Regions from separate parts of the Bacillus lumedeiriae genome, predicted to be linked through region 2. Evidence: riboswitches for the same ligand, from Rfam matches in the RefSeq annotation. Region 2 holds a riboswitch; each other region holds the start of a gene.

Region 1 (7,939 bases), on a different contig from region 2:
AAGTAATTAGTGTTAAAGACAAACCCCTACTTTCTTCCCTTTCATTCAATCTCTTCTCAAAAAAGATTTTGATATGATCTAAACTTAAAAGGACTCTCCATCATTAAATCAATAAAGGAAATATTTACATCGGTTTATACGATGAGTCTATTTTTATTGAATTCACATTTTATAAATCCCTCACATAAAGCAGGAAGCGTGAATATATTGCCCATATGAATATAAAGCAAGGGGGATTTTTCATGTATCTACCATACGGTTATCCGCTTAGGCAATACAGTCCGCCCCAAAATTCACTCTCTCAAGGAATGGATCAGCATTGTTTGCCCTCAGCGTTAGAACGCGTAAAAAAGGCTGTTCAAGGGGAAAAAGAAGATGAGCTGTTCTATCAGCACTTAATCGCCATGGCACCGACACAAGAAGCGAAAGACGTGATCGCCACAATAAGGGATGATGAAAGAAAACACAACCAAATGTTTAGACTTATTTACCGTAGTTACACAGGGCAAGATATAGCGCCTTCCGAAGAAGAGACCTTCCAACAACCCGAGAGCTATAGTGAAGGATTAAGAACGGCTTTATTTGGGGAGCTCCGCGCTGTAGAAAACTATCGAAAAATCAAGCAATGCTTATCTGGTTATGTATATCAGCAAATGTTATTCGAAATTATTACAGATGAGCTGAAACACGCCACGAAATATAATTATTTGTTCACATTAGCCAAATTAGGCGGTTGATTTCTGTTCTTTTGCTAGTTAATTTAGAAAATAATAAAAGAGGCCAGTTCTCCATTACTTTAACGTAATGGGAAACTGGCCTATGAAAGAACCTACTCTTATTCAATAGCTGCTGCATACATAATATCAAGCACTTTTCATCTGGATATATAAAGTACGAATCATTCTTATATGAAAGACATTCAAAGATTAACCGTTATTTCCCTTCGATGCTGTTTCTAAAATGGTCGTAGTCAGTCTTAATGTAATGAAATAACTTTGCATTGCCGCCGCGGTCTGGATGAGTGAGTTTTAATAATCCTTTATATGCCGCTGCTACTTCTTTATTATCGGCCATTTTTGAAAGCCCTAACTTTTTATGATTTAATTGAGTAGTAGAGGTGAAATGATACTTATTTCTTTTACTTTCTTTTAATTTTCTCCATTCATTGCGCAGTTCAATATTTTGTTTTAATAAATCCCTTATTTCATTTTGTAATTTATTTACATCATTTTTTAATGCGATAACTTCTCTTTTCAACTGATCACGCTGCTGAAGTACTCCTTTTTTTGCAACCTCATGTAGTTCTTCTATTCCTTTTATATGCTTATCTTGTGCTTGTATTTTTAATTTTAATCGGCGGATGATCTCGTCCGTATTTTGATCCATACGACCATTTGTGAACAGCTTTGAAGGTGTATCATCCATGCTTGACTCGATTTTCCTGTTCCCCTCGGATTTCATCCTGCCCCCGTGCAGCCAGCGTCTAATGGTTTGAATGCCGATACTTTCTGTTACTCCTGCATCCTTTAACAGGTCAAGTACTTGATCTGTGTCGTCAATAATGTATCCGTTTTTTCTATTCCCTTTTCCTCCTTCATATTTAATCTTCCCGTCACGCAGCCATCGTTTAACGGTTTGAATGCTCCTATCTTCTGTTACTCCTGCATCCCTTAACAGCTCAAATGCTTGATCTGTGTTCACAACGTTCCCTCTTTCCCTTTTCCTGTAACGTTATATTAAATAATACGAATAATTAAGCTCATATTTTTAATCGTATCATAGTTACTTTATATACAAAGAACAAACAGATAAAGAATAGATGACAGATATCACAGAAGGATAACGAAACATTATCAATAGTTAAGGCTTTTTTTCATTGTAATCAAGCGAGAAAACTGATATCATTTAATCCAATTGAATATTTACTTATTTCAATATTTTTTTGAAGTAAGGATAGAGGCGCAAAGACCATTAGTACACAATAGGAGGATGAATGAGGTCCAATGACGATTGTGAAAAGGGGAATTTGCCGAAGCTGAAAAGAATCTCATTTCTCTTGAAGCTGGTTCTGTTATTGAATAAATACAGAATTGTCATATAGGAAACTATATGGAGGGCTATCTTACGCGCAGAAATAATTTTTATTACATAATTGTTTCTACTGCAGCAGCGAAGCCCCGTTGCTGCTTTTTTGCGTTAATTACTAATTGCCCTTCTCCCTCTATGTTATAAAAATGATAAAGGATGTGGAGAAGTAATGAATTTCGGACAAATTTTAACTGCAATGGTGACCCCATTTGATCAAAATGGTGAGATTGATTTTAATGCTGCAAAAAACTTAATCAATTATTTAATTGACAACGGAACGGACGGTTTAGTGGTAGCCGGTACAACCGGAGAATCTCCTACGTTAACGACGGAAGAAAAAGTAAAATTGTTCCAATTCGTAGTTGAAGTAGTAAACGGAAGGGTTCCTGTCATCGCTGGTACTGGCTCCAATGACACAAGAGGCTCGATCAGTTTAACGAAGCTTGCGGAAAAAACCGGGGTAGACGGAATTATGCTCGTTGTTCCCTACTATAACAAGCCATCTCAAGAAGGTTTGTATCAACACTTTAAAGCGATTGCTGAATCCACGTCATTACCGGTCATGCTATACAATATACCAGGGCGAAGTGTTGTCAATATGTCTGTTGAGACGGTCGTTCGCCTTGCAAAGATTCCAAATATCGTTTCAATTAAAGACGCAAGCGGCGATTTAGATGCGATGACTGAAATCATCAGCCAAACACCTGAAGATTTTTCATTGTACAGCGGTGATGATGGTTTAACTTTACCAGTGTTATCGATTGGCGGCATAGGAGTGGTCTCGGTTGCTTCTCACATTATTGGGAATGAAATGCAAACGATGATTGAACACTTTAAGAATGGGAAACTTCAAGAGTCTGCTCTAGCCCACCGCAGCCTTCTCCCAATCATCAAAGCACTATTTGCTGCACCAAGTCCATCACCTGTAAAAGCAGCATTAAATCTACACGGAGTCCCTGTTGGCAATGTTCGCTTACCAATCGTTCCTCTAAATGATGAAGAACAAAATGCCTTGCAACAAGCACTGAAATTAGTAGAAAAAGGAAAAAGCGCATAAACAAATAACATTTTTTAAAGATTAGACGTTTTATTATTAAGGATTTAAACATGAACAAAAGTAAGTCATGTTAAATTTGTTTCAAAGAATAAATCAAACGGATTAGGCCCAAAGAAATGCAGGCCTAATCCGTTTTTTGATTTTTTAGAGATTCTTACTTTCTCTTTTTTGTAAACATATATTTTTTCAACATTTCTAGCATATTTTTAACCAACTAAGGAATTCAAAAGAGATTTTGTTGCGGAAATATAGGTCTAAATGTACAATGCATATATCTGAAAATACAGAAAATTCGGAAATTCATCCAAGTGATTCAGGTACTTTAGAAACACATAATTATTTAAAGGGGGGCATTCACTTCGAATGGTTACACTTCTTGTTTTTTGTAAAATAAATAAAATGTCTAGGGGGTAGCTCGATGAGAAAAATTACACTTTTTGCTTTAGTCATGGTTTTCACACTTATTTTAGCGGCTTGTGGGACAAGCCCGACGCAGACGGACAGCGCAAGCAATAATAAGCCAAATAATGAGAGTAATGGATCATCTGGTGAAGGTAAGAAAAAACTAAAGGTTGGAACAGATGCGCATTATCCGCCATTTGAATCAATTGAAAACGGTAAAATTGTAGGATTTGATGCCGATTTATTGGTGGAGCTTGCAAAAGAAACAGGATATGATTATGAATTCGTCAATCTAGGATGGGAACCGTTATTTCTTGAGATTAAAGACGGCATTTCTGACTTTGGATTATCTGCTATTACAATCAGTGAGGACCGGAAGCAAACCTATGATTTTTCAGTTCCTTACTTTCTATCAACAAACAAGATTTTAGTTCCTGAAGGCAGTGATATTAAAAGTATAGCTGACCTAAAAGGCAAAGTAGTAGCCATTCAAAACGGAGCATCCGGACAGGCAGCTATTGACAAAGTTCTTGGGAAAAACAATCCAAATGTTAAAAAATTCGAAAATAATAATCTAGTTATTTTGGAATTGACGAGCGGCGGAGCTGATGCAGCTGTTGCTGACAATGCTACACTCGAAGAGTATGTCAAAAAGAATCCAGATCAAAAACTTGTTGTCGTTGAAGATAAAGAAGGATTTGACAATGAATTTTATGGATTGATGTTCCAAAAAGGCAGCCCACTAAAAGCTGAATTTGATGCAGCTCTTACGAAGCTTATCGAAAACGGGACATATGCCAAAATATATGAGAAATGGTTTGGGGTACAGCCAGATTTAGAAACATTAAAAGAATAGCATTAATAATTAGAGAACTAAAATTGCGTAATTCTAAAAAATTGTATTACGCAATTTTAGTTTAATTAGGGGGTAGGTTAATGGGATTTCGCTTTGATCTCATCGCTGAATACATTCCATTCTTTTTGAAAGGAACTATGTTAACAATCGGATTATCGATTGTAGCGACTTTACTTGGGACATTATTCGGATTAGGAATCGGATTAGGGAAAATGTCAAAGAATAAGCCAATTTCATTTCTTTTTCATTGCTATATTACATTTTTCCGTGGAACCCCTTTATTTGTGCAATTATTTTTAGTTCATTTTGGGGTAGTCCCCCTTTTGATTGGACATACTAATGGGATTTTAGCCACAATTATCGCTCTTTCTTTAAATGCAGGAGCCTATATTGCTGAAATTTTTAGAGCTGGAATCCAGTCTATTGATAAGGGTCAAATGGAAGCATCCCGTTCTTTGGGTATGAATCATGTTCAAGCAATGAAAAATGTTATTTTGCCTCAGGCTTTTAAGAGAATGATCCCGCCTCTTGGGAACGAATTCGTTGTTCTTATTAAAGATTCCTCCCTTGCAGCAATTGTGGCAACACCTGAACTTATGTATTGGGGACGTGCAATGGCTGGTAATTATTTTATTGTCTGGGAGCCGTATATCACAGTCGCACTTATCTATCTTGTGTTAACTACTTCTATGAGTCTTTTATTAAATCGTCTTGAAAGAAGGTTGGCAGTAGAATGATTCAAGTGAAGCATTTAAAAAAATCATTTGGCACGAATGAAATTTTAAAAGATATTAATGTAGCTATTAAACCTCAGGAAGTGGTGGTCGTTATTGGACCATCAGGATCAGGAAAGTCTACATTTTTAAGGTGTTTAAATATGCTTGAATCGATTACAGGCGGACATGTTTTGATCGAAGGCCTTGATTTAACTGACAAGAAAACAGACATTAATAAAGTAAGAACCGAAGTTGGCATGGTCTTTCAGCAATTTAATTTATTTCCACATAAAACCGTAATTGAAAATATCATGCTTGCTCCTATGAAAGTGAGAAATATACCTGCGCAAAAAGCAAAGGAAAAGGGCCTTGAACTTTTACGCAAAGTAGGCCTTGTAGAGAAAGCAAATGTATATCCAGATTCATTGTCCGGCGGGCAGAAGCAGCGTGTCGCTATAGCGAGGGCTCTTGCAATGGAGCCGAAAATAATGCTTTTTGATGAGCCGACCTCGGCACTGGATCCAGAAATGGTCGGGGAAGTGCTAGAAGTAATGAAACAACTAGCTAAAGAAGGGATGACAATGGTCGTTGTAACCCACGAAATGGGCTTTGCTCGTGAAGTTGGTGATCGTGTCTTATTTATGGATGGAGGCTATATAGTTGAAGAAAATCTCCCTAAAGAAATATTTGAAAATCCGCAGGAAGAAAGGACAAAAGCCTTCTTAAGTAAAGTTTTATAAAACATTGGTCCTATCCTTTTTAAAAGAATGAGGCTTTTACGCTGTGTGTCTATCCACAGTGTAAGAGCTTTTCTTTATGACAAAAATATATTACATTGGGAGATAGTGCAGGTGAATTACACCCCACTAAAATAGATACTGTAAACAATAATACTTTTTTCAATGGTTAGCCCTCTTTTATTCCCAATTCTTCCTTTAACGAATAGCGGCGTATTCCCTATTTTATTATCAAAACACTAAAAGCCGGTGCAAAATGCCAATTCGCACCGGCTTTTTAGACAACTATTTTATTTTTTAAAGAACTTTATTATTCATGAACACGTAGATCATCTTCTATTTACTATTCAAAATAAAGCCCCTCTGATGTGCCCGCTGCTATATTTCTTTCCTTACGAGCAATGAACAGCTCTCTACATGCGCCGTCTGTGGAAACATATCCACTGGCTGAATGTATTCAATATTGTAAAGCTGACTCAGCTGATTAATGTCTTTCGCAAGTGTCGACGGGTTGCATGATACGTATACAAAGCGTTTCGGCTTGATCTTTTTGATCGTATCGAGCAGTTTCTGATCGCAGCCTGTGCGCGGCGGGTCAACGATGATGACATCGGGCTTCCATCCTTCTTTCAGCCATTTAGGGAGCCACTGTTCAGCTGTGCCAACTTCGTATACTGTTTTTATTTTCAGTGCTTTGGCGTTTTCTCTTGCGTCTTTAATCGATTCCGGAATAACGTCCATTCCCCGGATTTCTGCGGCACCATCCCCCACCCAGCGGCCGATGGTCCCTGATCCGCAGTACGCATCAACGACTTTTTCCTTCCCTGTCAATTGGGCTGCTTTTTTCACTTCATCGTACAGCTTAACGGTCTGGTCCGGATTGAGCTGAAAGAACGCGCGGGCAGACAATGAATACGTTTGTTCGCCAAGTCGCTCTTCAATCGTTTCGGAACCAGCAAGCGGCAGGCTTTTGTCCCCAAAGATCAACGATGTTTTTTTCGGATTGATGTTATGAATAATCGACTTAACATTCGGAAGGCGCTTTTGGACTTCTTCTACGATGAGCTGCTTTTTCGGCAGTTCGTTCGTGGCGGTAACAATAACGAGCTGGATCTCGCCGGTTGCGACACCGATGCGGGTAACGATTGTCTTGACGATCCCTTTGTTCTTCTTCTCATCATAAATCGAAATGTTGAAATCCTTCAGTATTTGCTTTACTGTGTTGAGTACATCATTCAGTACCGGCTGCTGCACAGCACAGTCCGGAATATCAATCAGTTTGTGCGAATTTAAGCTGTACAAGCCGGCAATGACCTTTCCATCTCGGCTGCCTACTTGAAACTGACTTTTATTGCGGTAAGACCATGGATTTTCCATGCCAATCGTCTCGCGAATATCAAGCGACTCTACTGGCAATTTCGTATGGCGTTCCAGTGATTGAATTAAAATATCGCGTTTCTCTTTTAACTGCTGGCTATAGGTGATGTGCTGCAGCTGGCAGCCGCCGCATTGATCATACACCGGACAAGGCGGAGTCGTACGGTGAGGAGATTTCTTCCGGATTTTTTTAATTTTCCCCTCTGCAAACTTCGGGTGTACTTTCGTTGCTTCTACAACGACTTCTTCTCCCGGCAGTGCACCTGGAACGAAGACAACCTGCCGTTTAAAATACCCGACACCTTCCCCATTAATTCCAATCCTCTTTATTGTCAGCGGAAACGTTTGTTTCAATTTTATTTTCATATTGCTTTCCTGTTTCACTTTGTCACGTCCTCATATTCATGCCTTTATTTCATGCTTTCTTCATAGTATAACGAAAAATGATCAAAAAAACAGGACTGCCGCGGCAGTCCTATGCAGAAATCCGTTTTTGTTTTTTACGGTAATCATCCAGGCTTTCAAAGCGATATCCTTGCTTTTTCAAGTCTTTAATCACCTTCGGAAGTGCCTCAGCGTTATCTTTAGACACAGTATGAAGAAGCAAGATCGCTCCTGGATGGATTTGCTTCATAATGTTGTCGTAAGAGTATTGCCAGCCTTTTTGATTGTTCGTATACCAATCCACAAAAGCAAGAGACCACAT
Region 2 (7,939 bases):
TCTTATCAATAAATTCTGATTCCCCTTTAGGGCCGAACCCTAATACACCCGTTTGTGCAAAGATTTTATGTTCCGTTTTTTTCCCAAGTTCATCCCATAATGCTTGGGCCCGAAGGACAAGGGGAACGTATTCACTGCCCATACCATAAGCATGACGCATGATGCGGGTATCGCCATGATGGCTGCCGCTGGAATGCGGTGGATCAAATGCATCGATCAATAATGTCTTCACTCCTTGCTTGGCTAAATAATAACCAGCCGCCATTCCCATTGAACCAGCGCCTACAACGATTACATCAAAATGTGTGCTCATAATCATCCTCCTGAAAGTAGTAAAATAGATAAGTTATCGTTACAAATTTTCTTTTATCGAACTATGCAAAGATTCATCCATTCCATGTGCAGAATCACCTGTGCTATTTACCTCACTTAAAGAGAGGGATTTTGTCTCTGGTGCCCAAGCAATGGAGATAATCGTACCAATTAAAAGAATAACTGCCATTCCACCCATGGTCGCATGTAATCCAAAAGAACTCATACTAACCGGAAGGAAGAACGTTCCAATTGCAGCCCCGATCCGGCTAATCGCCGTCACTACACCAATTCCAGATCCCCGGATTTCGGTTGGAAAAAGTTCCGATGGATATACAAACTCAAGGTTTGTAGCTGCTGCCATAATAAAAGTGAACGCTAGGAAGAATACGATCGCTAAGAGGGGATGACTTGTGATACTAAGCATAAACATGCTGACAACAAGGAGAACAAAAGAGCCAATGGTGAATCCCCTTCGGGTAAATTTTTCTAAAAACCATAGACCAACAACGGCGCCAACAAGAAGAAAGATATTTAACCACATGTATACCGAGAAATTCTCTTTAAACCCCATGTATTTCAAAATGGTTGGGAGAAACGTGTATATAGCAAAGTATGGAATGACCTGACAGACATAAAACAGCCCGCCAAAAGCCGTACGCTTCCAAAGTCTTTTGCTAAAGAGATCTAAAAAACCAGTCTTGGCTTGGCTGTTCCCAATATTTGTGTCCATCTCCACATTTGCTCCGATATGTTTGCGGATGATATGCTGCGCTTCTTCGATGCGCCCCTTACTAATAAGCCATCTAGGCGACTCAGGCGTTCCAATTCGCAAGATCAACACAATGAAGGCAGGAATCGCGGCACTAATAAGCATCCAACGCCATGATTCAGGACCAGCCTTCCCCAAATAAAATCCAACGAAGTTTGCAACTACATACCCTACTGTCCACACAATGTTTAAAGAAGCTAGCAATGCTCCCCTATATTTTTTTGGAGCAAATTCAGCGAGTAAAGTTGTTCCCACTGCGTAATCTCCTCCGAGGGCTAAGCCTATCATTAATCGCAGGATAAACAACGTTGCTGGATCATTCACAAAAAATTGAAGAATGGAAGCAATTGTAATCACTAAGAAGTTTGTAAGAAATATTTTTTGTCTGCCAATTCGATCAGATAGGCCTCCAAGCAGCAAACTGCCAAAAAAAAGTCCAATTAAAGCGGAACTTCCAATTAGTCCTTCCCACATTGGGCTTAAATTCATTTCAGGACTAAGCAAAGCAAGAGCCATACCAATAATCCCAAGAGTATAACCGTCAGAAAAATTTGCCCCAAAAGTAAGCGCAGTAATTTTGAAATGAAACTTGTTAAGCGGGGCATCATCCATCTTAAATTTCCTTTCAGTCATTAGACACGTTCCCTCATTTCCCATATAATTTTTGGTTATGTCTTTTAAAAGAATATGAACTTACTAGAATTAACCGGACGGCTGCTCTATCTTGCTTGATCTATCGCTATCATCTAATGACAGACTGTCCTTGAGATCAGATGTATGCGATTACATTTAGGTCATCACTTTGTCCCGCCATTATATAAATCCCATTTAACCTTTTAACATTTCGTTAAGTTCAATTAGTCATCCATCTCAGCCCCTTTTTTGTTTGTTATAAAACGAATGAGAAAACACCCCCATAAACACATTCTCAAAAAAGACGTTGTTCTTTTTATGAACGTGTTCTTTAATTGATAATATTCATAATAGTCAAAAAATATTTCTTTGTCAATTTTAAATTAACCACCCAGCCATTTAGCGCATCATATAGACAGACTGCTCCCCACTTATAGGGACATCATTAGGAATATGCCAATATACAGCGTTAAGAAAACCCCAATATAAAAAGCCCAATTTCTCAGGATTAAAATTGAGAAATTGGGCTTTTGGGTTCTCCTCCGTTTTAGGATAGATATGGCATAGAACTCTATTTTTATGACTAAGCGAACACGGAGGTCGAGCTCACTAAAGAGGAAAAACAAAAAATTCTAGGGACGTGAGGAAAGAGGAATACGCTAATTTACCGCCATCACAAATTTGGCAGATCAGTTATTTTAGAATCTGGCTTTTACTTCATGTTGCAGAAACAAGATATGAAGAAGCATTGAGGGCAAAACAAAAGACAAGCGAAGCACGATCGAGAAAAGAGAATGAATCGATCATCATCCGTAAATATTAGCCCTTTGACAGCTTTTGTGCCACTTCCTTAATATATCTTACGGTTATCTCTATCGCTTCTTCTTTTTTATAACTGCTCCTGTTATTCAAGAGTGTCGACATCATACCTTTCCATAGAAGGATGATCATATTATTTACATCTTCTATATGTTCAGAGCGGATATCATGCTTCTTCTCAATCTCTAAAAACATCTTGTTTCTTTTACCTAGGTTAGGCTCAAAGAGTGTAGGCTTGATTTCATCTGGTATCCCAATTAACTCACTGGGATATACAGAATAATAATGCTTAAGTAATTCATCAGGTTTTTCACCTAAATCTTCTATAAAGAGGGCATAATATATTTCAGGTTTAGAAAATGAATATTTACAAAAACATTCCCATGATACAATATATTTATCTAAGTAACTCTCTTCTTTACTCATATATACATTAACTTCGTGTACATAATCCTTAACGAGCTTCATTGAAGCAAAAAATAAAAGGTGCGACAGATCTTTAAAATAATTATAAATGGTGGACGTAGTATAGCCTGCTCTCTCTGCAACCTTTCGTGCAGTAACATTTTTAATCCCTTCTTCTTCGATAATTTGAACAGCTGCGTCAACAAAATATTGATACATTCTATTTACCTGTATTTGTTTACGTTTCGTGGCCATTTCTCTTCTCCTCAATTTTGCAAATATTGTGAGTTTATTATACAAGTTTATATGGATATGTACAAAACCTCCTATTTTTCATAACCTTTTTATATTTACTTTGCTACTGGCATGCTTCAATTACAAAAATAAAAGGACATGAACTCGAGTACTATCCCAAGTCCATGTCCTATAAAATACCTTCTTAATACATTGTTATTAATCACAAATTACGAATGCTTGGCGGCAGCTTTTTAAATCCTTTTGTCGTAATCAGCGCATAGATCAAGCCGATGACCATCCAGATTAAGCCTACTTTTAACGTCATTGGTGACAAGTTAATAAATAGATAGAAACAGATTAAAAAACCTAAGCCCGGAATGAGTAAATAACGGAAAAATTTCTTTTCTTTTTTACGAAAATAGTAATACACGATGACAGATAAGTTCACAAACATAAACCCAGTGAGACCGCCAAAGTTCATTAATTCTGCAACAAAATTTATTGGCAGGACAATCGCTCCAACAATACTCATGCTGCACATTAATAAAATATTATTGATCGGTGTTTTATATTTAGGATGTAGACGTGTAAAGAATTTTTTCGGCAATACTTCATCACGCCCCATGCTAAACATTAAACGTGAAGCACTCGCTTGACCTGTTAAACCCGCTGTCAAAGATGACACGATAATAGCTACTGTGTACAGTGTCGCAAGAATTGCACCGCCTGCTGCTTTCGCAACATCAAATAATGCTGTATCTGCTGAGCTAAAACTGTTTACATCCGGCCATACAAGCTGGGCAACGTAAGCTTGCACGATAAAAATCACCCCGCCGATTAAGCAGGAAAGAATGGCCGCTTTCCAAATATCATCTTTGGGATTTACAGCTTCTTCAGATAAGGTTGTAATAGAATCAAAACCTAAAAATGAGAAACATGCCATCGCCGCACCTGAAATAATGGCGGTCATGACAAACTTTTCGCTTTGAAAGAACGGAGTAATCGATACTAGTGCGGATGCACCGTCCCCACCTACAATTGTTTTTATACAAAAAATCACAAATACAACAACAACTATTCCCATAAACAATACTAATAGCTGGTTCGTTTTCGCTGCCATTGCAATTCCAAGAATATTTACTGTTGTAATAATACCAGCAATGATCAATACCCATATCCAATAAGGAATAGATGGAACTAATGCATTAGCATAGGACCCGCCTACCATAAAGACAATTAACGGTACTAGTACATAGTCCATAAACATGGCCCAGCCGGCAAAAAAACCTAAATGTGGATGAATGGCACGTTGTGTATACGTATACGTAGATCCGGAAATAGGAAATGCAGCAGCCATCCTTCCATAACTATAGGCAGAAAACATCATTGCCACCATGGCGATTAAATAAGCTAGTGGCAGCATACCGCCTGTTGACTGTGCTGCAAAGCCATATATATAAGCGGGCGCAATGGGCGTCATAAAAGCAATTCCGTAAATCACCAAATCCTTCAGAGTCAAGACACGCTTGAAATGAGAAGCCGAACTGACGTGATGTGAATTCATTTGTACATTACTCATTTAAAAGGATTCCTCTCTATCTTTGAACGACTGCACGTTGTTCCATTTCCTCTGAAATGAGTTGAATGGTTTCGTCGGTGCTCATTACTTGGCAATATATTTGGTTCATAATCATGATTTCTGCATCATGTAATTGTTGTGTAGCAGCAGCACACGCATCTTCTACTAAAATCACTTCAAAACCAGCATCGGCTAAGCTGCGAACCGTCGAAGCAACACATTGGTCTGTGACAACCCCTGTACATACAATTGTTTCAATGCCCATGTTTCGAAGTAAAAACTCATAGTTTGTACCGCTTAACACACTATCTGTTGTTTTATTTACTACGATTTCATCCTCTAATGGTTTTAATTCATCAACCATTTCCGCACCTGGATCACCGATTGGCAATAAAATGTTATTCCATCCCGGGCGGCGCTGTACCGGAGAACGGTCACGTCCATCCTTGTGATGACAGGCAATACGTCCGAAAGTGACTTCTAATTGATTAGCACGGAAAAAGTCTAGTAGTTTTTTATTGTTTGGAATCGCTACGTGATCAATGCGATCAAAGAAATACTCCCATTTATCGAACATTCCCTTTTCTCTTGCAATTTGAGCATCCAATCCATCACGGCTAATAAATTGATTCTGCATATCAACGATTAAAAGTGCTGTTTTTTCCGGATCTAATTTCATTTTCCCTTCATCAGTTGGAATAAATTCGTAATAAAGTGTTTGTTGATTTTCCATAATAATCTCCTTCGTGTTAGCCTTTACAAGCTGTATTTTTTTAAAAATAAAAGGCGATGTTAATGACTAGTGTTGATGCTGTCCTTTTGTTGATTGAAGCGGAAAGCGAGCGCCCCGGCAAAAATCAACAGGTAAGTTTAACAAAGCCTAATAAAAAAAGAGATTCCCCGTTTATACTAGGGAATCTCTTGATGGCAATAAAAAAGACTATATACCTTCTCCGAGATAGAACCCGGAAATCGATGTAGTCATTCCAAATTCCTCACCCTTTTATCTCTTTTTGAGATAGCACAACTTAATAAATCGGGAAATTTATTAAGACAGTTCTGTAATTATTCATTACAGACCCAATACATAATGGCGAGAACTCATTACATACTTCGGCGATATTTCCTTCTGCATAGCTTCTTCATCTTCTCGGACTCCACTAAGCACTAATAAATATCGCGCCTCTACCTCACAGTCATAAGCAGTGAGGCTATTAAATTATAGGAATAATTATATAATTATAACTATTCAAATGTCAAACCTATATTTTCATAGACTAAAACTTGTTTCATTGAATTAAGAAAGTTATATTCATAAATTTTATATTATTCCACAAAATCAATGTCATTGTTTTGCTAGGTAAATAAATAGGATTAGGTATTTATTAAGTATAAGATTAGGAGTATGATAATAGGTAAAAAGGAAAGAGGGCATCATATGGATTCAACATTCTCACCAGCAAGAACAACCAAAACAAAAACGAAAACCATTGTTATCAATGCGCTTTTCATCACATTAACCCTTGTAGCCACCATGTTTATCAACATAAGACTCCCAATCATGGGAAATGGAGGCCTCATCCATCTCGGTAACGTGCCTCTTTTTATAGCCGCTTTCGTTTTTGGCAAAAGAACAGGAGCGATCGCAGGCGCCTTTGGAATGGGCCTCTTTGATCTTCTCTCTGGCTGGACAGTTTGGGCGCCGTTTACATTCGTCATCGTAGGTACGATGGGCTTCGCAGCTGGTCTTATAGCCGAGAAGGCACCCGGCAAAAGAGCAGTCGTATACACACTTGCGATTGTCGCTGCACTCATTATAAAAATCGTAGGCTACTATTTTACTGAAGTCATTCTTTATAGTAACTGGATACAGCCATTCGGCTCCATCCCAGGCAACGTGATGCAAGTTGTTCTAGCTGGAATCATTGTTTTACCGCTTGTAGGACGCTTAAAGAAAATTTCCGGAAAATAGAGAAAAAGAAGAAACGTGCTTCTAGTGCAGATTCACTAGGGGCACGTTTCTTCTTTTCATACTCAAACGCCATTAAGATATTTCCAAACAAAGATACGAGATAAAGCATTCAATATCCTTTTCTAAGCCAATACTCTTCCCACTCTTTATACCGATGATTCCTCTGACCCTGATCATAATCAATGATGGCACGACTAGGGTCAATCCAGCGAATCATTTGATTTTGATAGAAATAGAAACGATTTTCAATTCTGCCTTTATAAAAAAAGATAAAGAAAAGCGTTTCGGTATCATCATAATAATATTCCATTGAGCCTTCTGGTGTTATTTCAATCACTTTCTTAATGATCCCCCGGCTATTTCTAAACACTTGCTTTTTATGCCCCTCCATTGAGAGGGTGTCTCGTTTAGTCATAGAGGAAATTTGACTATTAATAGCGTTATATTCGGCTCTTATATTCTTAATGATGGGCTCAACTTCACCTGGATGTACTGTTGTGGTCTCTTCTTCTTGATTCAATGAGTAAAGTGTTGGGTTGCCGTATATAATCTTTGTGACAGGTGACTCCATTTGACTAGGAGAATAAAAGATAAGTTCTGAGTCCTCTGAAGCATAATATAAATAAAACAATCCGTCTTTATCCTTTCCCTGTTCAAAACTTACATGTTCATCCCCATCACCTAAGGCTTTTTTGATTTCCTGAAAATTATATTTCGAAGAATGAACAGGCTTTAATTCTGCAGCATAATTCAAGCCGTTATTTGGAGAAATAGTATAAATGACGTCCTCATACTCCAGCAAAATATCCTCATTGCGGACATATTCTTTTAATGGTTTACCAAATTGGCGGATTAATTCATCTTTTGATGTACCAATCTGTAAAATCCCCATTAAATTACCAGTACTCAATTCTTCTAAAAGATGAAAATCCGGTAAGGTATGCAGTTTGGGATCTGTCGCATGTGTCGTTTTATTCGTATCGGATTTTGGAGGCGTACTATTCTTGCCCACTGGCACTTCCTCTTCCTCATTATGTTGAACTGAATCCTTCACTGCGCCGGGTTCTTTTTTTCCATCAGCCATCAGATAAACGCCTAAGATAAGAAAAACGATACCTACCGTGGAAAAAATAGCAATAATCACTCCCTTCACAGTTTTTCTTCTCGTTCCTTTTAAAACAGTTCTATTTTCTTCTGATTCCTTTGAACT
Region 3 (7,939 bases), on a different contig from region 2:
GCGATCCCTGTATGGAAAATGGCACCAGCTCTTATTTATGGGAATACAGTCGTCATTAAGCCGGCTGATCTTACACCGAAATCTGTTTATCATGTGATGAAAGCATTTGACGAAGCTGGGCTTCCAGCAGGTGTTGTAAACTGCGTATTCGGAAGAGGTTCTGTCATTGGTAATGAATTAGTGAACCATCCTGATATAAAGGCCATTTCATTCACAGGTTCCAATCAAGTTGGGCGTCAAATTCAAAAGCAGGCGATTGACAATGGAAAGAAAGTGCAAATGGAAATGGGCGGGAAAAACCCACTTGTCGTTCTTGCCGATGCCGATCTTGAAAGAGCAGTGGAAATCGCTGTGGGCGGTGCTTTCAAATCGACAGGGCAGAAGTGTACAGCTACTAGCCGAGTCATTGTCGAGGAAGGAATCTATGAAGTATTCCGTGATCGGCTTGTCGAGCGCACGAAGGAGTTAAAAATCGGCGACCCGCTCCATAAAGAAAATGATATCGGGCCGGCTGTATCTAAAGCCCAGCGCGATGGGGTGCTGGAAATGATCGAGGCTGGGAAATCAGAAGCGGTGCTTTTATGCGGGGGCGAAATTCCAGCGGAAGAGGAATTGAAGAACGGCTTCTACGTCCAGCCGACGGTGTTTGAAAATGTTCCACGGGATGCCCGCATTGCACGTGAAGAAATTTTTGGCCCGGTCATTGCTCTTTTTAAAGCTAAAGATTATGAAGAAGCGGTAGAGATGGCTAACGATACAGAGTATGGCTTAAGTGCAGCGATCTGTACGAATAGTTTAACGGCGGCTCAGCGTTTTATTGAAGATGCCGAGGTAGGACTTGTACACGTTAATTCGGAAACAGCGGGAACAGAACCGCAATTGCCATTTGGCGGCTGCAAAAACTCAAGCACCGGCAGCCGGGAACAAGGAAAGAGTGCGGTTGAATTTTATACAGAAGTCAAGACGGTTTATATGGATCGGATGTAAATTGAACGGAATATGTCATGAACACAGATGCTTGATATTTCAAACTAGATGATTAATAGGGGGTTTTATTATGACAACAAAAGAAGAATTGCAGTTTAGCCAAACACAGCCTTATTCACGCTATGTAGATCCAGAAGTATTTAAGGAAGAGAGAGAAAAGATTTTTTCGAAGAACTGGATATTTGTTGGGCATGCGAGTCAGCTGGAAAAAGTGGGTGATTTCTTAACATTTGACGTTGCCGGGGAACCGATTATCGTTACTCATGACAAAGACGGCGAGCTGCGGGCCTTCTACAATATTTGCCCGCACCGTGGAATGAAAGTAGAACAGAGTGACGGGGGAAATAAAAAAATACTGCAGTGTAAATACCATGGCTGGACGTTCAAATTAGACGGAAGTATCAATAGAGCGCCTAACTTTAAAACAACTGAGCTGGGAGCACACAGCTGTATGAGATCGATCCGATTGGAAGTGCAGCACTCTCTTGTTTTTGTAAATTTAGATAATGATGCTCCTTCGCTTGCCGAAGCGTATCAAGAGTTTTTAGGAGAGATGGAAAAGTTCTCATTCTTCAACTCTGTTAAACTAATTAGGGAAACACGCCGTGTAGTGAAGGCGAATTGGAAATCGGTTATTGATAACTATCTTGAATGTGATCATTGTGCCATTGCCCATCCTGGGTTTGCTAAGTCTTATGATTTATCTAATTTCTGTACGACTACGCATGATAAATTCACTCATCAATATATGGTATCGAGCCAAAGTGAAGATGAAAGTGAACTTGCTCGTTTTTATTGGATCTGGCCAAACATGATGATTAACGTCTATCCAGGAGAAGGAAATGTCAATACGATTCAAGTGGTTCCTTTGGATGCAGAAACATCTATGGGGATTTACCGTGATTATTCTCTTAATGAAGAGATCACGGAAGCAAAAGAAGAATATTTTAAATTTGTCGATCAAGTGAGACAGGAAGACTTTGAATTAGTAGAAGAGCTGCAGAAAGGTCTAGGTTCCAAAGCGTTTGCGAACGGAATCTTTTCTCCTACTGAAAATGCTGAAGTGTACTTTCATCAGCTGATTGAAAAGGCTTTGAAAGGTAAATAACCTATTCGGGCTGTGGATAAACGCTTGCTTTCTTTGTTGTCCATCTATCTGTATATTAGCAAAATAAAACAACGCGGCTATATTTCCGCGTTGTTTTATTTTAATTTCTATACAAGTGATGAGACTTTATCCCGCTTCTCATAAAACTCTTTCAAGAAGCTTTGTTCATACGCATATCCTGCGCGGATGAGTATGTTTTCGTTAAAGGAAGCGGCTGCGAGCTGCAGTCCTGCTGGCAGGCCGTTAGAGGCGAAGCCGGTTGGGATTGATAAAGCAGGCTGACCGGTTAAGTTGAAGACGGACGGATAGCGAATCATCGCATCGAATAATGGTTCTTGTTTGCCGTTGATGTTTATTGTTTCAATACCAATTTTCTGAGCAGTATCCGGCAAGGCCGGTGTGGCTATGACGTCAACCTTCCCGAACAGCTTTTCAAATTGTTCCGTGATTTCAGCCTTTCTTTTTAACGCTTTAATATAATCGAGGGCTGAGAAAGTACGGCTCGCTTCAACGGCGGCACGAACGTCTGCGCCAAACTCGTCGATCTTTGTATTTAAGCTGTTTTCATGAACGAAGCCTGCCTCAGAAATGGCCAGAACGAATATTAGGGAAAGGTCATCCATCGTAAATGGAATATCGATATCAATCAGCACCGCTCCGAGCGATTCAAGGTTATGAAGTGCTTGTTTGTAAAGAGCAGCCGCTTCTGTATCCATTTGCTCGTTAAAATAATTGTTAGGAACACCGACTCTAAGGCCGCGAATGTCTTCCTGTAAGTTTTCTAAGTAAGAACGGCCGGTTAACGCTTCCATCATCATGGCTAGATCATCTACATTTCTCGTAAGGGGTCCAACGTGATCGATCGACCAGGAAATGTTTGTGACACCGGAAGCGTCTACTAAGTTATATGTAGGTTTTAAGCCGACAATGCCGCAAGAAGCCGCTGGAATACGGATCGATCCGCCAGTGTCGGTGCCGATGGATGCAGCGCATAAAGAGGCTGCTACTGCTGCTCCAGACCCGCCGCTTGATCCGCCTGGTGTGTATTCTTTGTTCCATGGATTTTTGACCGGGCCGTAGAATGGGTTGTTTGATGTGATGCCAAATGCATACTCATGCAAGTTCACTTTGCCAAGATTGACTGCTCCTTCTCTTTGAAGGGCACGGACGGCACCAGCGTTAGTATCCGGTACGAAGTTCTCTGCAATTTTTGACCCGCTCGTCGTCCGAATGCCTTTCGTATATAAGTTATCCTTATAAGAAAGCGGAATTCCTTCTAACATGCCTGTGAAGTCATTCGCTAAAAATTTTTTCTCAGAAATCTCTGCTTGTTTTAAAGCTTCATCGGCACATACGGTAATGAAGGCATTTAGGTCTTGGTGCTGATGAATTCTTTCTAAATAAGCCTTTGTTGCTTCTACAGGAGAAAATTCTTTCTTTTCATATCCCATCTTCAGCTCGCGAATCGTTAGGTTTTTCATCATCCATCCTCCTCAAGATTATTGAGTCATCCCCTTCATCTTACCATGGAACGAGTCATAATAAGTGGAATATTGAAATAAGTCAGAAAGTAGAAAGGTTTTTGTTCATTTTCTTGTACATCCGCGATAGTTATATAACAAAGGAGAGATGAATAATGGAAAAGGCTGAACAACAAAACTTGTTTAAAGAAGTAATGGGGAATTATCCGACAGGTGTGACAGTCGTCACTGGAGTAACAAAAGATGGAACACCCGTTGGTCTGACAGTAAATTCATTTGCGTCTGTTTCGCTTGATCCACTGATGGTGCTATGGTCTATTGATCATGGAGTATCCACTATTAAATCGTTTACGGAAGGCGGCAAGTTCGCTGTTCATGTTCTTTCAGGTAATCAGCAGGAGCTATGCAAAACGTTTGCAACGAAAGGGATTGACCGCTTCAGTCAATGTAAATGGGAAATGTCCAAGAGCGGTCTGCCGATTATTGAAGGGGCATTTGGGGTATTGGAGTGCGAAACGTTTCAAGCAGTGGAAGCGGGCGACCATACAGTGTTAATTGGCAAAGTGACGGATATTCATATTCATAAAGAAAAAGAGCCAATGCTTTATCACCGCCGCTTCTTCGGTCCAATTCCAGCTGCGTTTTATAGTGGGAAATAATAGAGAAAGGGGTGTCCTAAAAGTATAACTTTTAAGGGCACCCCTTGTATGGTTCTTTAAACTTGTCCGTTGATTTCCGTTCCATGCGTTTCGCTTTCCCTGCAGGAGTCTTCACGCCTTCCGCTACAACCGCCTCAGTGAAAAATTATCGTTTGAACTTTGTGGGAAAATGGGCATCATCCACTGGAAAACAATAAAAAACGTTGAAGTAAGAAGATGAACTTCTCTCATGTTCACTAAAATGATACATTCATATTAAAAAATTAATCTAAGCAGAGACTGACCCTAAAAAGTCGTTTTTAATGACCTTTTAGGATCAGCTTTTTTGTTTATCAATGTTTTCTTCTTAAATCACAGTCTTGCAATGGAATTAATTTTGTTTTGTATTTTACTTTATAGATGAGCCAAGTGATTAAGAAAAGAGGCAGGCCAATATAAGAAACGAGCACGCCATTCCAATCGATTCCACCGCCTGTAAAGGCTTGGAGGTTTTGTCCCAAAATAACGAAAATACATAGGATCAATGCTAATAAGGGACCGAATGGAAACCATTTTGCCTGGTATGGAAGTTCGTTTACATCGCCGCCTTGAGCAACATAAGCTCTGCGGAAGCGGTAATGGCTAATGGCGATACCGAGCCATGTAACGAATCCAGCCATCCCGGAAGCATTTAACAGCCAGACATAGACAACACCATCTCCAAAGAAAGTCGTTAAAAAGGCAAAACAGCCAATGAACGTTGTGACGATTAAGGCATTCACCGGCACGCCTCTTTTATCTAATTTACCTAAGAACTTTGGTGCCTTTCCATCGCGTGCTAAGTCCCAGAGCATACGAGTGGAGGCGTACATGCCAGAGTTGCCGGCGGATAATACAGAGGTTAAAATGATCGCATTCATAACGGAGGCGGCAAAAGCAAATCCTGCTCGTTCAAATACGAGTGTGAATGGACTGACGGAAACTGCGTCGCTTAATAAACGTTCATCTGTATATGGAAGGATCAGGCCGATCACGAAAATCGCTAAAATATAAAACAGCAGGATACGCCAGAAGACAGAGTTAATTGCTTTTGGAATGGCCTTTTCCGGATTTTCACTTTCTCCAGCCGCTACGCCGAGCAGTTCCGTCCCTTGGAAAGAGAAACCAGCAGCCATAAAGACACCCAAAATAGTAAAGAATCCTCCATTGAACGGTGCATCTTCAATAGTGAAGTTTGTAAAGCCGATCGATTCCCCGCCCATAATTCCAAAAATCATTAAAAATCCAGTAATAATAAAGATAATAACTGTGACCACTTTAATGAGGGCAAACCAAAACTCCGCTTCGCCAAACCCTTTAACTGACATGTAATTAAAGCCAAACATAATGACAAGGGCCAGTGCGCTCCAAATAATAGAAGGGCTTTCAGGGAACCAGAACTTCATAATCAGTACGACTGCAGCAAGTTCTGCAGCAATCGTAATCGCCCAGTTGTACCAGTAATTCCAGCCGATAGCAAAGCCGAATGCCGGATCAACAAACTTTGTTGCATACTCTTTGAATGAGCCTGCAACCGGCATGTAGGCAGCCATTTCCGCAAGACTCGTCATTAAGAAATAAACCATGATCCCGATCGCTGTATACGCGAGCAATGCGCCTCCTGGTCCAGCCGTATGAATGGCTCCGCCGCTCGCTAAAAATATGCCTGTTCCGATGGAGCCTCCGAGGGAGATCATCGCCAGGTGACGTGCTTTAAGTGTTCTTTTTAGTTCGGTTGGGGCTGATGTATTCGCCAATGTTGTACACTCCTTTTCTAGGAAGGAAGACTGAAAGGAAAGATAAAAAAACAGCCGTCGAAAAAGATCGACGGCTGTTTGATCAGTCCGTTTAATCCTTCCGAAGATAGTTCTCCACGTTACATAACGTGACAGTGATGTTCCTGTTCGAAAACATCCCCAGCGTGGATAAACAATGATTGATCCACACTTCGGCAGCCCATCCTTTCAAGCAGAGTCATAAATTTCATTGAATCTCGTCTGTTCTACTTTTATAAGCTGCAGCCTCTATCCCATCGGTGAATGGGAATATTCAATTGATATCAGAATTATAGTTAATTAATTTTGATATTGCAATAGTTATTTTTTTACTTTGTTTTCTTTAGTAAATATATTTTGATAGGTTTCTGAAAGATTGATTTGGAATCACTAATGGCAAGAATGTTATTGTAAAAAAATAATAATGGTTTTTGTTTATTGTCTGTTCTCTTACTCAATCGTAAGTGCCGGGGAATGAAAATGGTTGAAAGACTGAGAAGAAATATCTGGTGTTTGAGCCTTGTTTGCTATTTACAATTTATGTTACATATGATAAGTTTTCGGATGAACCAATCATCCTACAAATTTGAGGTGTGGAAATGAAGATTGAAAAAGCGAATCGAGTTTCGCTTGTGGATCAGGTTGTTTTACAGATGGAAGAGTTAATCGAATCTGGCGTTTGGGAAGTCGGTACTAGGCTGCCGCCGGAAATGGAGTTGATGGAACAGTTTGGTGTGAGCCGCAATACGCTTCGGGAAGCGGTGCGCGCTCTTGTCCATAGCGGACTTTTGCAGACGAGGCAGGGGAGTGGAACCAGCGTTTGTTCATCTAGCATTCTCGGAGCGGTCATTGAACGCCGGCTGTATAAGTCGGATTTACTGGAAACATTAGAAGTCAGGCATGCGCTTGAACGGGAAGCTGCACGGTTAGCGGCGGTCCGCCGGAGTGAAGAAGATGTCCGGCAGCTGCGCATGCATATGGAAGCTTGTCTTCAGGCGAGCCGAGATCAAGATAACCGGGCTTATGCCGAAGCGGATATCCGTCTGCATCAGGCGGTTGCAAATGCAGCTCACAATCGTTTGTTGATCGATTTATATCATCACATGACGGATGCATTGCATTCTTCTGTTCGTAATCTCGTTGAACTGGCTCCTAATATGGATGTCCATCAGCGCATTCATGGCAAGCTTGTAGACGGCATCGTTACGCAAAACGAAGAGCAGGCAGCCGAAGCTGTGAATGAATATATGGCGCATTTAAAAGAAGTATTGACTACTAGTTTGGAGGAATCATAATGGGAGAACCGCAAGTCATTGAATCGTCCCAACAAGCAAAAACAAAAATAAGGTGGCATACGGCCCTTTTGGTCATCGGTATTCTTTTTATCGGTGCAAATCTCAGAGCACCTTTAACTTCAGTCGGTCCGTTAGTGCCGGCAATCCGCGACGGTTTAGGGATATCTAATGCTATCGCTGGTACGATTACAACGGTACCTTTGCTTGCTTTCGCTTTCTTGTCACTGTTTGCTCCACGGCTTTCCCGCCGCTTCGGAATGGAACTGACGCTATTTGTTTCTTTGCTCGTTCTAGCCGCTGGGATAGTGATTCGTTCGTCAGGGGGGGTAAGCACGTTGTTTGCCGGCACAGTGCTGATTGGTTTGGCTATTGCGATCGGGAATGTCTTACTGCCGGGTTTCATCAAACAGCATTTTGCAGAACGCATCGGTGTCATGACGGGCGTGTATTCCGTGTCAATGAACTTATGCGGAGCGATAGCATCAGGTATTAGTGTGCCGCTCTCCTCGATTGCCGGGTTTGGCTGGTCCGGCGCTCTCAGCGTATGGGCCGTATTGGCCGCGATCGCGGTTATTTTGTGGCTTCCGCAATTACGGCATCAGCGAAAGCAAAGTAC
Region 4 (7,939 bases), on a different contig from region 2:
CGGCAGGCACGCGTACAGACATCACCAAGAATCATAAATGTAGCTGTTCGTCTAACAGCCCAGCACTCATGAATATTCGGGCATTTCGCTTCTTCACAAACAGTATGAAGATTCTTCTCCCTCATCATTTTCTTTAAGCCTGTATAGTTTTCATTCGTGTTTAATTTTATTTTTAACCAATCTGGTTTACGCAAATGTTCTTCTTTCTTGCTCATTTCTTCATCTCCCATCATTCTGCTTCAGCAAAAACAAAGTCCTCTAATAAAAACATTATTCTGTAGCCAATGTATCACAGTCAATATTTTAACACAACTTTTGTTCTTTTCATGATTTTCAACTGTTTTTCTGCATGAAACCAGCGTAATTCCACACAATAAGCAAAGAATCAAAAAAGGGAGAGAAACCTATTGCAAAAGTTGATTTGGCTTCTATTTATCATTTTCTTTTTCATGGTTTCACCTGTTCAAGCGGCAGATCCGAAAAAAGACGAGCAAATGTATAAAGAACGGATGGAATTGTTCAAAAAAATGGAAACAGTCACATCTATTCCCTGGTACTACTTTGCCGGCATAGATCAATATGAAAGAAACCTGCGTTTCGTCCGGAAAGACTTGCCTGAACCTGAGAACATTTCCATTTATATTTCTGAAAATAAATGGGCCGGTCTATTAAACCCTAATCAGGAGGATACGAATCCAGTTACCATTGCAGCCTTTCATGGCGTCGGCACTGACGGCGATGGAGACGGTAAAGCGGATCGGCTGAGCAGTGAAGATGTTCTCGCTGCGATCGGTAATTACCTTCTTACTTACGGGACAGATCACGATAACATTAAAATCGGTCTTTGGCGTTACTACGGCCGCGACAAAGCGGTCAGCATCATCATTGGAAATGCAAAGATGTATAAAGCATTCGGAAAACTCGATCTTCAGAAAAAAGTATTTCCCCTTCCCCATAATTTTAATTATTCCTTTAACAACACATGGGGAGATGCACGCGGCTGGGGCGGACGCCGAATTCATGAAGGAACAGACATTTTCGCCAATTACAGTGTGCCTGTGCGCTCGACCTCTTACGGCATTGTAGAAATGAAAGGATGGAATCGATATGGCGGCTGGCGGGTTGGCATTCGCGACATCAACAACACATATCACTATTACGCACATTTAAACGGATTCGCAAAAGATTTAATACTTGGCCAGACTGTGGAACCAGGTACAGTCATCGGCGGAGTAGGAAGCACTGGATACGGTCCACCCGGCACATCCGGAAAATTCCCTCCCCACCTGCACTACGGTATGTACAAAGACAACGGACGCACTGAATGGTCATTTGACCCTTATCCGCATTTAAAGCAATGGGAAAGAAACGAAAGAATGGAAAGAAACAAGCGTTCACCTTAGTTGAAAGGACAATTCAAGGGAGCAGACCGCCATCTGGCTGCTCCCGACTGTAATTTGAAAAATTGTTGATCGTATGCTAATCAATCTCGACCGTAAATTAAGGTAGTGCAACTGCATTTTAGTTGATTCCGATCGTATATCCAACAATCATGACCGTAAGTACAGATTGGCAGCCGCAACAAAAAGAAGTGTCCTAAAAGCTAAGCTTTTAGGACACTTCTTTCTTTAACTTTGTTTTGCTTCTTTGGCTTTTTTCACCGCATGAGCGATACTTGCAGCTAGGCCGCCCCAAATAATTACTATTCCTGTAATCATCATTGTAATTGCGCTGCCGTCCATTATCGCACCTCCTTTTTAGTAGAAGGCCCATCAAGCATGCCTGCTTTCCATCGTTTCATATACATAAAAATGATGCCTATGACCATTGCGCCTACTGCGACTGTCCACCCGTACGTATTTACAAAGCTTTGTGGATAGCCACTGTAAGGTGCTGCAAGATTTTGACGAATATTATCAAACATCATGTAGCCGAGGACAAGCGGTGTGACAATACTTAAACAAATTTTCCACCATACACCGAGCCGAATATCAGATACGGAATCCGCGTAGCTTTTTAACGGGTCCAATTGCTTGAATACCCATGCAATGAGAATGACCTCTACGAGTCCAGCGAAAGCAACACCGAAGTTGTTAATGAAATAATCGACTGTATCAAGAAGGTTCAATCCGCCCCTTGTAGCGTAAATAATAGAAATCAACGCCGCAAGTCCGCCGCCGATTAAGACAGACTTTGTACGGGACACATTAAATTTCTCTTGTACACCCGCTACGAATGTCTCGACAATGGAAATAAGGGACGTGAATCCTGCTAGTACTAGAGAACCGAAGAACAGGATACCGAATAATTCCCTTGCAAACGGAAACTCATTAATAATCTGTGGAAAAACAGAAAAGGCTAATATGACTCCGCTGCTGACCACTTCATCTACGCTTACCCCTTGCTGCATAGCCATAAAGCCAAGAGCGGAGAAGACACCGAAACCAGCAAGCAATTCGAAAGCTGAGTTACTGAATCCTGTAATAAATGCATTGTTCGTAATATCGGATTTTTTTGGAAGATAACTAGAATACGTAACCATAATAGCAAAACCAATCGACAAGCTGAAGAAAATTTGACCGTAAGCCGCAATCCAAACCTTTCCATTCATTAACTGCGACCATTCCGGTTTAAAGAATGCATTTAATCCGTTCACAGCTCCTTCAAGCGTCAGAGCACGGATCACGATAATTAAGAATAAGAACACGAGCAATGGAATCATAACTTTTGTCGCTTTTTCGATCCCTCTTTTAACACCGGCAACTAATACACCGAGAGTCACAATCCACACGACGGCAAGTGAAACGAGTATTTGCGGAACGACTCCACCGAATACCCCCGCATCTGCCAGCTGCAAATAATCAGACAATAAGAACGTTTGCGGGTCTTTGCCCCAAGATAATTTAAAAGAAAAAACCGTATACGATAAGGCCCAGCCAATAATAACTGAATAATAAGTAGCGATCACGAATGAAATAGCAATTTGCCACCACCCGAGCCATTCCGCATTTTTGTTCATACGGGCAAAAGATAACGGGCTCGATCCGCGGTATTTGTGGCCAATCGTAAACTCTAAGATAAGCAATGGAATCCCAGCTGTAAGCAAGGCGAATAAGTATGGCAGGAAAAAGGCGCCTCCTCCATTTTCATAGGCAACTGCCGGAAAACGCCAAATGTTGCCCAAGCCAATAGCAGAGCCGACAGCTGCAAAAATAAAACCAGCTCTGGAACCAAACATAGGACGCTGCTGATCCACATAAATCCCTCCTGTTTCGCCTCTTAAAGAGACAGTATTTTCAAAAAATTCTTAATGCGTCTTACTCATTATAAATGGGAGAAGTTAATTAGTAAACTATTTTTTATTTTATGAAAATAACTTTTTATTCCAAAATTCCGACCGATTCTCTTTGTTTCTTCATCCTCTCCCACAATAAACTTTATATGCATATCATTTATATATTATTCATAGAAAGAGTTTTTCCCTTTTAAAAAAGAACGCCGGCAATAGCCGGCGTTTAACGTTTATGACTCCATTGTCGATTTTAGTGAATGATTCCGCTTCATGATTAAAGTGACAGCGGCTAACAATCCAAGCGTCACAGCAAGTGAGAGCCACGTATTGTGAAGAAAACCTAACATTAAAAAGCCGATCCCTGCAACCCCAGCTGATAGCAGAGCATACGGAATTTGCGTCACAACGTGATCGATATGATGGCTTCCTGCTCCCGTAGATGACAAAATGGTCGTATCCGAAATTGGTGAACAGTGATCACCAAATACGGCGCCGGCTAACACAGCCGCCATGGCCGGCAGGATAAGCGATACATCCGAAACAGCCGCAATTTCCCCGGCAATCGGAAGCAAAATTCCGAAAGATCCCCATGAAGTACCGGTAGAAAAAGCCATGATCCCCGCTACGATAAATAAAATAAATGGAAGCAAACCAACATTCATATTCGATTGTTGAACAAGACCAGCTAAATACGTGCCTGTTCCAAGGTCACCAATGAGAGTAACGATCGTCCAGGCAAAAAATAAAATATAGACAGCTGGAAGCATGGATTTGATCCCTTCCCATACACCGATGCCGAATACATTTTTATTGACGCCATGTAAAACGAAACTCTGCCTCAGGAACATAGCAATCGCAACAGCAAGACCGATTAAACCACCATACAACAATGACTTAGAGACGTCGGTATTTTCAAAGATTTTTAAAATCGTTACATGGCCTTCCGTCGCCTTTCCCCCCGTCCACATCATTGCAGATATAGTTCCGATAATCAATGCAATGATCGGCCAGACAAGATCACCAACTGTTCCCGTCGTGCTCACAGGCAAATCTTCCTTTAATTCTCCCGGTGCTTCACGATCAGGAGGCATCACTTCTCCCAATACAACCGCCCGCTCTTCATGTGTTTTCATCGGTCCGAAATCAAACTGCATCCAAGCAGTCAAAAACACGAGACCAAGCGCCGCCCACACGTAGAAATTCATTGGAATCATTTGAATAAATGCAGAAAAAGCGCTGTATTCAGTCACTTCATGAGCAGCAAGAACGGTACCGAGAATACCGATAATGTATGCTCCCCAACTCGAAACTGGCGACACGACACAAACAGGTGCTGATGTCGAATCGATAATATAGGCAAGCTTTGCACGAGAGACACGCTGACGGTCGGTAATCGGCCGAGAAATCTGCCCCACTGCTAAAGCATTAAAATAGTCATCAATAAATATAAGAATCCCAAGAAGGGCAGACATGATTTGAGCGCCAGCACGTGTTTTTACCCGCTGGACAGCCCATTCACCAAACGCACGGCTTCCACCGGAAATGTTAATAAAGGCTGTAATGACCCCTAAGAGCAGCAAGAAAATAATAATATATATATTCCACGTACTCCATTCTCCATCTGCGTAAATATTACCTGAAAACGCTCCCCACATAATACGGAACGTTTCGCCAACTTGGAAGTTTGCCAGCAGCAATGCTGAAGCAAAGACCCCAGCCCCTAACGAAAGAAGGACGCGCTTCGTTAAGATGACCATAACAATGGCTAAAACTGGCGGAATTAATGAAAAAATTGTGTTTTCCATGATGTTCTCCTCCCCCGATGCTGCATAAGAATGAGCTTTAAACAGATGCTGAAAATAAAAAAAGTAATGATAGAGAAAACTATCATTACTTTTTGTAACGCAAGTCAATTCTCCATCGCGATCTGTAGCTCCCTATTGCAAACGAGTTCTTTACAATAAGAGTGTTATCCTTATTCAAGATAACCCCAATCCCAAAAAGGATGACACCTTTTTGGCACTTCGGCAAAATCACCTTTCAACCGCGGTCTTTGTTGTCATCCTCACGCTGTTTACTCATCAATTTTGCAGCCTCTACCCCACCGGATTTTGATAAGGTTTATTTAATTTACTACTCAAATACTATCAATTATTCCTCCCTTTGCCAAGCCCTATTTCTTTGAAGGCCATTCGATAGAAGGCGACATTCCTCCGCCGCTGTTATAAAAATCCGGAACATCGCCATGAATCATTCCCATCGCTACTGGAATATCCTGCGTAACTGTCGTCATTTCAGTGGCGAACGGCACAATAATCTGCACATTCACTTTTACTTCAATAAATACTTCTACATACGCATTATTAATGCCATATGGCTTAATGTTTGATTTTATATTAGATGTGACCTCACCGATTGCATGAAAGCGAACCGGAATTTTTGGACCCAAGTTTCCAAGTAAAGCATTGTTCGTTACTTGCCCAAGCGGAACATAGTAGACAATGCCTTCCGCTTTCTCTTCTTCCTCTGTTTCAATCTCTACATCAGACCATAGTTCCAATGCTTGTAGATTTCCCTTCTCTGCCTCTTTTAAGTTTAGCTGAACAAGGTTAGTCGTTTCAGCCATCACCCGGTTAATAATTTTTGCATTTAGCTTCGTTGTAGAAGGGTTGTTTGGATCAGCTTCAATAATATCGTTAATATCCATCACACTGGCGACTTTTTTATTAATTGCCTTGTTAATCACCATCGCAGCAATTTTCTTCGTTTCAGCATGAGCATAGCCAATCAATGTTGGCTTAACATTTTTATTGATGATAAATAGGCTCGCAGCAGTTGAAAAAGTAAATAAGACAAGAGTAATTAAAAACACGTAGCGCAGAGGGAGCGGCCCTCTCTTAGATCTCCACCTTTTTTGTGCAGCCAAAAAAATCCCTCCTTCTTTAGCTAATGTATGCTAAAAAAAGAAAGGATCATGCAATAAAGTTTATTCTTCCAGGTGAAAGTCAAGGTGAAGAAGCTTCCACTCCATCACATCACGCAAAAATTCCGGCATAAAATGGTTTTTTACCGGTGCGCGATAAATTTGCGGAAAAAACTGTCCATACGCAAACATATCAACCGTAGCCAGCTTGTACAGTTTATCATTTTCAATCTCTATTCCATCAATTGTAAATAAGTAGCGGTCCATGTCGATACCTAACCGATCATACACAAAGCGACCCATCACTTGTCCCCTAAAACCAAGCCCTTTGATCACCATATGAGGCCATTTATCATCTGTCGTCTGCTTTAATATTTCCCTCAGCTCCGTCCCTGAAAGTTCAATGAGACATGGGTTAATCGGATGAGGAAGCACCTTGTGAATATCATATTTCGTCACGGTGCCGCTCTCCAATCCTCCTAAGAGAAGACCAGCATTTAAAAAGGCGCCGTCCGCTCCACACCATTCTCTTAGTCCTTCACAAAGAATCCCTGGAAGCTGTGAAGGGGCGAACCAATCGCTCGAAAGCGGAGCAGGCAAAGAGATGACCGGCTGACTAAGCGACTGCTTTCCTTCTTTTATGTACTTATCAATTTCCATTTGTTCGTCCACTGGTGCCGATAACTCTTCCGCTGTTTTATAGACACGTGCTTTTTTAGCTATGATTTGCTTCGTTTCTGTATCTACTTCAATCATGACGTGACCGACGTAATAGCCGAACCGGCCAGCAGCGGCCAGCAGTGTTCCATCGACTTCTTTGCCTTCGTGAAGCAGATGGTGGGTATGAGCCCCAAGCACAACGTCTGCTTCGGGAATTTCATGCGCAATACGTTCATCTTCATGAATGCCTAGATGAGAAAGAATCACAATAATATCCGCTTCTTTGCTTAATTCCTTTACTTGTGCATTTAACTCTTCAACAGGCGGAGACAATTTCCAGCCAAGCTGTTCATATGCTCCTGAAAAAAAAGCTGTAGCCCCAGTGATCCCCATTTTCATTCCATTAGGCAAATCAAATAAACAAGAAGGAGCAGCCCACTTTGGACGCTCACCGCTATCGTAGAAAAGATTGGCCAATGCGACCGGAAACAGAGCATTCTCATATAAAATATCGAGTCCTTCTCTCGGCAAAGTGATTCCCTCATTATTTCCAATGGTCACGGCATCATAGCCTGCTTCATTTAACAATGCAATGTTTCCTTTACCAAGTGTACCCTCGGTCATTGGATGCGAGCGGTCAACATAATCACCAATATCAAAGATGAATACACTTTCTCCTGCTTCCTCATGCCATCTTTTCCGTTTTTTCAAAAAACCGCGGATCCGCGGCCAATTTTCAAAATGGCTGTGCAAGTCATTTGTATGATAAATGTGAATGGTTTCCTTTAGGCTTTCTCTTCGTTCCATCCACAGCCCTCCTTAAAATAAATCAAGCTGTCGTGAGGCTAGATTTTCGTATTCCAAGCCAGCTAATTCAATAAACTGCTTAGCATTATCAGCGGCATCTCCGCCTGAGTTGTTATTAAACAGCATATAGACTTGCTTACTTTGCTTTTGAAGCTCTTTAGTAAAGTCGATCCATTGATTTAATTCATTTTTATTGTAGCGGTATAGATAACGCACGTCCCGCCAGTTTTTATTCCCCTGCTTGCGCCAGCCCTGTC

The links. Region 2 has a riboswitch for lysine ahead of QYG89_RS10120 (cysteine hydrolase family protein). Riboswitches for the same ligand answer to the same signal wherever they lie in the genome.
Region 1: it holds a riboswitch for lysine, as region 2 does, so the genes downstream of both, dapA (4-hydroxy-tetrahydrodipicolinate synthase) here and QYG89_RS10120 (cysteine hydrolase family protein) in region 2, are expected to answer to the same signal.
Region 3: it holds a riboswitch for lysine, as region 2 does, so the genes downstream of both, QYG89_RS06230 (amino acid permease) here and QYG89_RS10120 (cysteine hydrolase family protein) in region 2, are expected to answer to the same signal.
Region 4: it holds a riboswitch for lysine, as region 2 does, so the genes downstream of both, QYG89_RS12665 (Na+/H+ antiporter NhaC family protein) here and QYG89_RS10120 (cysteine hydrolase family protein) in region 2, are expected to answer to the same signal.

Annotation. Positions count from the first base shown of each region.
Region 1 is NZ_JAUIYO010000007.1:93,194-101,132, reverse strand. It holds gene QYG89_RS10925 (ferritin-like domain-containing protein) at 243-737, shown strand; gene QYG89_RS10920 (hypothetical protein) at 934-1,701, opposite strand; lysine riboswitch at 1,947-2,128, shown strand; gene dapA (4-hydroxy-tetrahydrodipicolinate synthase) at 2,258-3,145, shown strand; gene QYG89_RS10910 (basic amino acid ABC transporter substrate-binding protein) at 3,564-4,403, shown strand; gene QYG89_RS10905 (amino acid ABC transporter permease) at 4,484-5,140, shown strand; gene QYG89_RS10900 (amino acid ABC transporter ATP-binding protein) at 5,137-5,859, shown strand; gene rlmD (23S rRNA (uracil(1939)-C(5))-methyltransferase RlmD) at 6,235-7,599, opposite strand; gene pdaA (delta-lactam-biosynthetic de-N-acetylase) at 7,709-7,939, opposite strand, start outside.
Region 2 is NZ_JAUIYO010000006.1:106,084-114,022, forward strand. It holds gene solA (N-methyl-L-tryptophan oxidase) at 1-319, opposite strand, end outside; gene QYG89_RS10105 (MFS transporter) at 353-1,717, opposite strand; gene QYG89_RS10110 (TetR/AcrR family transcriptional regulator) at 2,537-3,196, opposite strand; gene QYG89_RS10115 (APC family permease) at 3,399-4,757, opposite strand; gene QYG89_RS10120 (cysteine hydrolase family protein) at 4,774-5,490, opposite strand; lysine riboswitch at 5,769-5,953, opposite strand; gene QYG89_RS10125 (ECF transporter S component) at 6,196-6,729, shown strand; gene QYG89_RS10130 (hypothetical protein) at 6,839-7,882, opposite strand.
Region 3 is NZ_JAUIYO010000003.1:14,123-22,061, reverse strand. It holds gene QYG89_RS06250 (aldehyde dehydrogenase family protein) at 1-987, shown strand, start outside; gene QYG89_RS06245 (aromatic ring-hydroxylating oxygenase subunit alpha) at 1,058-2,095, shown strand; gene QYG89_RS06240 (amidase) at 2,203-3,579, opposite strand; gene QYG89_RS06235 (flavin reductase family protein) at 3,732-4,235, shown strand; gene QYG89_RS06230 (amino acid permease) at 4,568-6,010, opposite strand; lysine riboswitch at 6,110-6,288, opposite strand; gene QYG89_RS06225 (FadR/GntR family transcriptional regulator) at 6,628-7,323, shown strand; gene QYG89_RS06220 (CynX/NimT family MFS transporter) at 7,323-7,939, shown strand, end outside.
Region 4 is NZ_JAUIYO010000011.1:32,398-40,336, reverse strand. It holds gene lipA (lipoyl synthase) at 1-215, opposite strand, end outside; gene QYG89_RS12680 (M23 family metallopeptidase) at 450-1,403, shown strand; gene QYG89_RS12675 (methionine/alanine import family NSS transporter small subunit) at 1,629-1,742, opposite strand; gene QYG89_RS12670 (sodium-dependent transporter) at 1,742-3,238, opposite strand; gene QYG89_RS12665 (Na+/H+ antiporter NhaC family protein) at 3,523-5,097, opposite strand; lysine riboswitch at 5,215-5,399, opposite strand; gene yunB (sporulation protein YunB) at 5,466-6,218, opposite strand; gene QYG89_RS12655 (bifunctional metallophosphatase/5'-nucleotidase) at 6,279-7,682, opposite strand; gene QYG89_RS12650 (DUF72 domain-containing protein) at 7,695-7,939, opposite strand, start outside.